Regions from separate parts of the Paenibacillus sp. J22P15 genome, predicted to be linked through region 1. Evidence: riboswitches for the same ligand, from Rfam matches in the RefSeq annotation. Region 1 holds a riboswitch; each other region holds the start of a gene.
The links. A riboswitch is a leader RNA that binds a small molecule or an ion and turns the genes downstream of it on or off. The one in region 1 is predicted to bind cyclic di-GMP.
Positions count from the first base shown of each region.

Region 1 (2,199 bases):
CGTGATAATTTAGGAGCTAGCTTGAGTCTTTCCGAGGTTGCACGTTACATTAACGTATCCGAACGCCATCTTTCCAGACTGTTCGCCCAGAGCGTTCATGAATCCTTCTCCATTCTCGTAAGACACGAACGAGTCCGTGTAGCGGAGAAATTACTCGTCCAAACATCAACGCCAATTAAAATAATCGCTGAGCGCTGCGGCTTCTCATCCGTTCATTATTTCTCTCGAACCTTTGCCGAAGCGAAGGGTATTCCTCCTGCTGCCTTTCGAGAAGAAAGCCGTAGAAATACGATCCATGACTAGCTACAGCCTCATATTTATAGATCATGAATCGTAATCTCACTTCTAACCATAAACCGGGCGTTAACGCCGGCTTGACCAATACCTTTTGAGATGTAGAATGTGCCGTTCTGGTTGTGATGAAGGCCTTTGTAGATTCCTTTCACGGAAAGCGGACCCTTTGGCTTAAATGCAAAAAAGAACGGTACGTTCAGCTGCTTTCCATGCAGATGACCGGCCATCAAATAATCATAGGTACGATCAATCTTAAGCAGCACATTGGGATCATGTGTCATAATAACAATCGGCTTACTGCTTGCAATACCTCTAAAAGAAGGCTTGATGCGGCTATGATGAGAGCTGGCATCATCAATTCCAATGAGTTGAAAATCATCAAGCAGCACATTTTCATTGCGAAGAACTTTAATGCCATACAATTGAAACAGATCGAGCAGCTTCTTTAATCGAGGGAGCTCATAGTCATGGTTGCCAAGCACCGCGTATACGGGTATACCGCTATCTGAAATAGCCTTTAAGTAATAGCCTACCCGCGGAAGATAGTGTTCTTTATAGGTATAGTCGCCAGTAAGAAAAATGTAGTCAGGCTTCGCAGACGCGATTTCTTGCGAAATTCGCTTCGCGCTAATGCGCAGCCTGTCTACGTGCAAATCACTAATTTGCAATATGCGTTTGTTAATGCCGATTGGGTGGGTTATCTTTTCGATTTTTAGCCACTGAGTTGGGAAGATAAAGAGCAGGTAAAAGAAAAATATGGATACTGCCACTGTTAGTATAATAACCAAATTTGTCCTCCTATCCGAATGTAAATAATTGTAATGATTCGACAAAATATGTTAAAGATTTTTATTATCCAGAGACGAGAAATGACAATATATGCAATTGGCTTGAACTATAATAATCTTATTAAGAAATCGAGAAGTACACGGGAGACGTTGAAATGCGTTTAGTATCTGGGCACCTTAAACGCATGGAGTCAGTGGTGCAACCGTCCCAATATGAATGGGGGACTTGAGGAATGGTACTGATTGAGTCAAAAGAATTAGATGACTTGGATATGGAATGGGTTACATTAATTATGGACGCTCGAAAATCAGGACTTACTAAAGAAGACATACGTAAAGCTCTTCTTATTCTGAAGGAAAGCGATATAGATAAGAACAAGGAAACGGCTGTATAAATATAATTTCTCTAGCTTTGCTTACTTTTCCATTTGTTGAATTCTAAAAATTCTTTGAACTGATCCTTACTTACACCAGAATTCATAGCCTCTCTTACTAAATCAGCCCATTCATTGTCAAGATGATCGGGCTTTTGGTCCGTCTCATCGTTATTCAATAACTCTTCTATTGTAATGCTTAATACTGCGCTTACTTTTTCTAGAAACTGAATCGAAGGATTTTGCTGGAGCCCTCGTTCTATGGAGCTTAGATAAGATTTTGCAATGCCTGCCCTCTGGGAAAGTTCAGTCAGTGAAAGACCTTTTCTCTTGCGAAGCATCTGAATGCGTTGTCCAATCATAACAAACTCCTCCATTATTTCACCGTTGTAGAATACTCTCTATTATAACGAATATTACTCGATTGCGATACTCCTCCTCAAGTTCGATTTCCTTCCACAGCAGTATCCGTTTTCTCCACCTTACTATCCATTCTAGCCAATGCTTCACCATTTCAACTACGCATACGCTAGTTATACGAAAAAAGCAAGGGCTATGCGCCTTGCTTCTCTCTTTGGACCGACGCTATGAATGCATTCGTTAAACAATCTATCACCCTTGACTGCTCTTCTTCGGTCATGCTAGAACCGGATGGAAGACAGATTCCATTGCGAAACAACGGATCCGAAATTGTTTCTTCTTCATGATGTGAATAGAACCGTGCCCCTTCAAACAAAGGCTGC
Region 1 covers NZ_JBWDNT010000003.1:317,373-319,571, reverse strand. Annotated here, with positions in the region: gene AC0YN6_RS09830 (AraC family transcriptional regulator) at 1-303, shown strand, start outside; gene AC0YN6_RS09825 (metallophosphoesterase) at 318-1,082, opposite strand; cyclic di-GMP riboswitch class II at 1,218-1,300, shown strand; gene AC0YN6_RS09820 (anti-repressor SinI family protein) at 1,316-1,477, shown strand; gene AC0YN6_RS09815 (helix-turn-helix domain-containing protein) at 1,489-1,818, opposite strand; gene AC0YN6_RS09810 (DegT/DnrJ/EryC1/StrS family aminotransferase) at 2,010-2,199, opposite strand, start outside.

Region 2 (2,199 bases), on a different contig from region 1:
GACATAAATAATCAGAGATAGAGCTACCCACAACCTCCGACGACAAAACGCCAATTTTATAACACAATTCATATGATGATCCAATGAATACAAACTGACCATCGATTTTCTTTAAATAGAAACACAGATCGTCTGAATCCTCATCTTCCACAACATCGCAGAAGTTGTCCAAACGAGATTGTAGCTCTTGCTGAATGCAGTGTCGCAGCTCCTGTAAAGTTACTCCGTTCAGGCTTGCAGCCTCAACGATTTTCTCCTCAAAATGCTCATTATGGTTCCCAGCATGACGAATTAATGACTGGGCAAGCCATTTTGCCTTTACAGAAGTGTCGGTTATGTCCATTATGCGCTCTCCTCTAGTTGTTATTGCGATGGTTTATTATTGAGATAGTGTGTTCTCTCTTGCGACGACATATCCAATTGTTCCATTTCCGAGATCCGTAATTGAAATCACATTGCCCGCCTTAAAGGGATTTTCATCCGACTCTACCAAGCGTAGTTGATCTTGAAGGGCAGCGTTGAGTGCCTGTGCCTTTTTAAGACGATCACCTATTCCATCAAGCTCCTTGTAAAGATTCCGGTTTTCACGCTTTACATTTTGAACCTCTTGCTTAGTTCGATTCACCATTGTTTGCCAGCGTTCCAAGTTAAGTGTGATTTTAGATGACATGTCAACCAATTCTTTGAATTGTTCACCCTCATCGGGCAGTCCGAAATATATAATTTCATTCGGCAATGATTTGTCTCGAGAAGCTTTCACTTGTATAATGCCTTCGCCTTGCAACTTTCTAACAGCTCGATGAACAGTCGCCTCGCTAAACGACTTTTCCTCTGTAGGGCCACTAGAAGTATTCCGATTTCTCGCAGGAATACGGTCACTAAATCGACTTAGAATATTTTTAGCCATCGAATCCATTGGTTCTTTAACAGATCCATGAATTGCGGCTTCTTCTTTAATGTATTCATGTACAAGTAATTCATTTTTACTTAGTAGGCTTTCAATCAGGCTCTCCGACATAATAAATTTCCCCTCCTTGAAAATTGGCAACCCAGCAATTGGCACATTGCAAGGTATTGCATATTAGCAATATCACCTATTTGCAATACATTATATCATGACAATATAAATAATGCATTACAATTATATGTATTGGAGGGAATTAGCTCAGGTTCGGAAATTCGGCCGCCATGGATTAATATCTTTAGGCCCGTAATTTTGCGTCCTTACCTTTAGATAAGTTTGCCGTGTCGTTTAAGATAAGAGTCCAATTTCATAGAATAAACTATGATTATATAAGGCATTATTTGCTGTGTCAATATGCAGGTTTTTTTCTACAATTAACCGAATTTGATAGAGTTGATTTTCGGTTTAGATACCCATCTATTTGTTTGTCAATATTTAGGTCAAACATTTTCCGGAACGTCGCGATCTCTTTTAACGCAGAGGCGGAATAAATGCGATAGTTGTTGCTAGGATTTCGTTTAGCTTTTGGTATTAAATTATTTTCTTCCCAATAAATAATCGTATCGCGATGAACACCTAAAATGAGCGAAGCCTGTGTGACATTAAAAGTTTTCTCATCCATCTTTTTAATCCTCCTAGCCTACACATGCTGCATGTTATGACGGTTTTGAGCAATATAGGCGAATTGATCATGAAGCATGGCCATTTTGGATGGATCATGCCTGGCGGCTATTAAATTATATGTTTCTAGGCCGTATACGCCAGGATAAATCGTATGCCATTTATTGATGGCCGGCTTAGGATCAAAAGCTGATGCGACTGAAGAGCCTAGAAGAACGACCACGGAAGGTCGAACGGTCATAACCTCAGCATTCAGATGATTGCTGCAAGCAGCAGCATCCTTACCGTCTCGACACTTAATCATGGATGTCACATAGACTTCTTGCGGCAGTATACCGAAACGTCGTAGGAGTCCTGCCAGAACTGATCCACTCTCGGTTTCGAATAAAACGTCATCGGGAGTTTCCCCGATGACCATGATTCGAGCTGTTCGATTGTGGAGTGATAGCGGCTTCGCATAAGAGCTAAGCGGGCAAGATTGACAATAACGAATGCTTTGCAGCAATTCGTCGTGCGACATTTCAAGTAAACAGCCGTCCGGCATGCCCACCAACTGATTAACGAAGATCTTTGGGTCCTCGTAAGCTGTGCTCATGCAAAACGCCTCCTATTCA
Region 2 covers NZ_JBWDNT010000008.1:85,261-87,459, reverse strand. Annotated here, with positions in the region: gene AC0YN6_RS17875 (hypothetical protein) at 1-343, opposite strand, end outside; gene AC0YN6_RS17870 (hypothetical protein) at 380-1,018, opposite strand; cyclic di-GMP riboswitch class I at 1,171-1,255, opposite strand; gene AC0YN6_RS17865 (helix-turn-helix domain-containing protein) at 1,314-1,586, opposite strand; gene AC0YN6_RS17860 (uracil-DNA glycosylase family protein) at 1,605-2,180, opposite strand.
Region 2: it holds a riboswitch for cyclic di-GMP, as region 1 does, so the genes downstream of both, AC0YN6_RS17870 (hypothetical protein) here and AC0YN6_RS09820 (anti-repressor SinI family protein) in region 1, are expected to answer to the same signal.

Region 3 (2,199 bases), on a different contig from region 1:
GCGTTATGTTGACCTTATCGTAAATCCTGATGTACAACAAACCTTTATCACTCGTTCAAAAATCATTCAATCCATGCGTCGCTATCTGGATTCCCGCGGGTATCTAGAAGTAGAAACGCCGACCTTACATTCGATTGCAGGCGGTGCGGCAGCTCGTCCGTTCGAGACGCATCATAATGCTCTCGACATGCAGCTCTATATGCGTATCGCAATCGAGCTTCATTTGAAGCGATTAATTGTAGGCGGACTAGAGAAAGTATATGAGATTGGCCGCGTATACCGGAATGAGGGTATTTCTACTCGTCACAATCCGGAATTTACGATGATTGAACTGTATGAGGCATATGCTGACTACAAGGATATTATGGAATTGACTGAAAATGTTATTGCGCATATCGCGCAAGAGGTTCTCGGCACAACGAAGATTACTTATCAAGGTCAAGAAATTGATTTGACTCCGCAGTGGCGTCGGGTTTCTATGGTCGATCTTGTTAAAGAAACGACAGGTGTTGATTTCGGTGTGGAGATGAGTGACGAAGAAGCTCATCGTTTGGCGAAAGAGCATAAAGTTGCTGTTGATCCTCATATGACGTTTGGTCATATTCTTAACGCATTCTTTGAACAGTTCGGAGAGCATACGCTTATTCAACCGACTTTCGTTACCGGCCATCCTGTTGCGATCTCGCCGCTTGCTAAGAAAAGCGATGCAGATCCGCGCTTCACAGATCGTTTTGAGCTATTTATCGTAGCTCGTGAGCATGCAAATGCATTTACGGAGCTTAACGACCCGATTGATCAGCGTGAACGATTCGAGTCACAGCTTCTTGAGCGAGAGCAGGGCAACGATGAAGCGCATGGTATGGATGAGGACTTTATTCGTGCTCTTGAATACGGCATGCCGCCGACTGGCGGACTAGGAATCGGCATTGACCGTTTGATCATGCTGCTAACTGATGCTCCTTCTATCCGTGATGTGCTGTTGTTCCCTCATATGAGAGACCAACGTTCAGCTGAATAAGAGTAAATCTAAAGAACCGCACGGCATGTAGCCGCTAGCGGTTCTTTTTTTTTTGCGATGAGCCTTTGCAGCAGCAATCTTCAAAAACTGCCAAAATACGATTTTTACTCACAGCTTTTCTATTGATTCGATAGATTCATATGATAAAATAGAACTAATAAAGCTAAGCACGACAACGGCAAACCTATCGAAAGGTAGGGACGCAAAGCTAAAGGGCCTTCCGTAAGATGGCAGCCAGCTACCGAATGGACAGGCTTTTTTTTTGTTTTATAGAGGAGATAACATCTTGTAGCGCTTCACACGATAACGGCAAACCTATCGAAAGGTAGGGACGCAAAGCTATAGGGCCTTCCGTAAGATGGCAGCCAGCTACCGAAGGGAGTTTGTTTATGCGCAAGTTTATATTACTAATCACAGCTTTTGTTCTTTTCGCATCCATTAATGTAACTGTCGTTCAAGCGAGTAATGAGAAAGCTTCTGAATGGCTGAATACAGATAATCTGGATAACGGTGTTGTCTCCGTACAATACGCAGTGAAGGCTAAAGTGAAAACAAAGCTTATGATTGTTAAAGGCTCATCCAAATACACCTACAACTTAACTGCCGGGAAAGCTAGGGAGCAGTTCCCGTTACAACTTGGTAATGGTCAATATACGATTTCATTGTTAGAGAATACATCGGGCAACAAATACAAGCTGGTGAAGAAACAACTCGTTACACTCAAGTTGAAGGATAATAAAGTTCTATATTTAAATTCAATTCAAAACATTGAATGGTCGACTACAAGCAGTGCAATCGTCAAAGCAAAGGAATTAACAAAAAATAAAAAGACCGATAGCGAGAAAGTAAAAGCAATCTATAACTACATCATTACAAATGTTGATTATGATAACCAATTGGCTGCTAATCTGCCCGTAGATTACCTCCCGAATATCGATCGTACATTTAAAACCAAAAAAGATATTTGCTACGGATACGCTTCATTGTTTGCAGCAATGCTCCGCAGCGTTGATATTCCCACTAAGCTAGTGATGGGGCAGTCGTCTTACGTCGATGTTTATCATGCATGGAATGAAGTTTACTTGGATGACAAATGGGTTACGATTGATCCAACGGTCGATGCGGGCTTCAAGAAGGGTAACAAAAAGTATGAGCTTATCAAGGATGCAGCAAACTATAAA
Region 3 covers NZ_JBWDNT010000023.1:418-2,616, reverse strand. Annotated here, with positions in the region: gene lysS (lysine--tRNA ligase) at 1-1,018, shown strand, start outside; cyclic di-GMP riboswitch class I at 1,186-1,264, shown strand; cyclic di-GMP riboswitch class I at 1,317-1,395, shown strand; gene AC0YN6_RS26425 (transglutaminase-like domain-containing protein) at 1,408-2,199, shown strand, end outside.
Region 3: it holds a riboswitch for cyclic di-GMP, as region 1 does, so the genes downstream of both, AC0YN6_RS26425 (transglutaminase-like domain-containing protein) here and AC0YN6_RS09820 (anti-repressor SinI family protein) in region 1, are expected to answer to the same signal.

Region 4 (2,199 bases), on a different contig from region 1:
ACAACAGAAATCCCTTGATTCATCAACCAATGAGCGAGATTGAACCAGTAGTGAACGGTACTCTCCATTCCCACAATGACGTCATTCAAGATGTGCATGTTCTGTAATTTACGAATACTGCTTATTAAATGCTCAAAGCCCGCATGGTCGTTCGAAAACATAATGGGGCGATTGGTGAGGACAATACCTCGAAAGTTAGTAGCTTGAGCAGCATGTTTTTCCTTGGCAATGTCGATGCCAATGACAAGCGTAGAAGTGGAAACACGTTCTACACGTTGATTTTGAGCTTTAGTTAGTCTAGACTTCATAATAACGCCTCCTAAGGTGAGTTCTGAGGGCTGCAACCCAGTACATACTCATCCTAGCGAGGCGTTCGTTTTTCTGCAAATTGAATCTACTAACACCTACAGGAATGTTAACGGGACATGTTAGTTGAATAATATACATGGATGAGCGGACACTGCGGTGGCCTGCTCATTTTATTGACGATTGCACTGGTGCAGGTAAGGATTTTAAAGACCTGACGAAGTTCGGGAAAGACGATGTCTACCCAGCGATGAAATGGGTGACAGAGGACGAAATGCTGGAAACCCCTGATTGGCTAAAATCCGATATGGAGAAAGAGTCGGAGCTTGAGGATGCGTCCATGGAGTACCACTTCTTCGAGCAACAATCGCTTAATCCGGGCCTTACTTGGGAGGAGTGGGAGGGGATTTGGGAAGAAAGCTACTTGGACTACCCTCCTGTTCGAATGATCGAACACAAAGGATATGTGGACGTGAGAGCGGCTTGATAACCGAATCATAGTACGAGAGTGCTATTTCGTAGCACTCTTTTTGCTGCTCATGAAAAAATTACTATTAGAGTCTGTTCAAAAAGCTCATCGATAGCTGAATAAATAAGGGTGAGTTTGTGCAGATCGAGCACTAGTATGAACTAACATCCCGAAAAAAAAGCGGTGGGGGATGCTTCTTTTCAAAAAAACTACTTTTGACCTAGGTATATAGATCCATAAAAACTTGTAGTTATGGTATTTATGGACTATAATGGATAAAAGTTTCGCAGAAGATCCTCCTCTAGTTTTTACAATGATAATAACATATAAGGGCAAACCCATTGAAAAATGGGGACGCAAAGCTATAGGGGCTAAAATGTACACGTGTGCACGATGCCAGCCAGTTGCTGATACATACGAGTTTTGGTGAATCAAGCAACTCTCCATTAGAGGAGGGGATGCTTTTTTTTCTTTTATAAATAAGAATCTGGAGAGGTAATCATGGCTTTCTTTCAATTGTTTCGCCCAACAAAAAAAGGGCTGTCGAAAAATTCCGCCTTTATCGAGCAGCAAAATGATTTTTCCAATCAAAGTGTGCACCTCAAGCAGATGATGCCTGACATATTGGGTAATTGGGATGTGGATCTGAGTACGAACGAGATCTATTTGTCCGATAACATATACCGGGTGCTAGGGATTTCCGATCGTGAATTTCGCAATGCTTCCGATCTATTTTGGACTTTGATCCACCCGGATGACAAAGCGGCGGTGAAAGAAAAATTCAGTGAAGCATTGCATAAGAGAATACAGTTCAACATCGTGCATCGCTTTATGCTTTCGGACAAATCTGTGCGGAAGGTTCATTCCCAGGGGGATTGGATATGCGACAATAACGGGAATCCCGTCCGTTTTATTGGTACACTTCTTGATATGAACGCTGGAGATCGGAATACAGCATATATCATCGATTTGGAAGAGCGACTTGTCGACAACAAAGAACAATTGCACACACTCATTAACGCCATTCCGGATTTCATTCTGTTTAAAGACGGTGAGGGCCGATGGCTAAAGGCCAACACGTTCGCATTATCCTCCTATCAGCTTGGCGACGTTGCCTATGAAGGGAAAACTGATTTCGAGATGTCGAAGTATTCTGATTTATGTCGAGAATTTTTGTCAACATGCACAACTTCCGATCAACGGGTATGGGAATCCGGTGAGTTAACCCGTTATGAAGATAAGATTGCCACGTCTGATGGCCGGACAAGTTTTTATGATGTCATCAAGGTTCCAATTTTCAATCCAGATGGCAGCCGAAAAGGCCTTGTGACCGTAAGACGCGATATTACGGAGAGAAAACAAGCAGAACAAAAAAATCAATATTTGGCCTTTCATGATCAACTGACCGAGTTGCCAAATCGCAG
Region 4 covers NZ_JBWDNT010000034.1:24,346-26,544, forward strand. Annotated here, with positions in the region: gene AC0YN6_RS29840 (IS110 family RNA-guided transposase) at 1-308, opposite strand, end outside; gene AC0YN6_RS29845 (hypothetical protein) at 446-793, shown strand; cyclic di-GMP riboswitch class I at 1,097-1,187, shown strand; gene AC0YN6_RS29850 (EAL domain-containing protein) at 1,277-2,199, shown strand, end outside.
Region 4: it holds a riboswitch for cyclic di-GMP, as region 1 does, so the genes downstream of both, AC0YN6_RS29850 (EAL domain-containing protein) here and AC0YN6_RS09820 (anti-repressor SinI family protein) in region 1, are expected to answer to the same signal.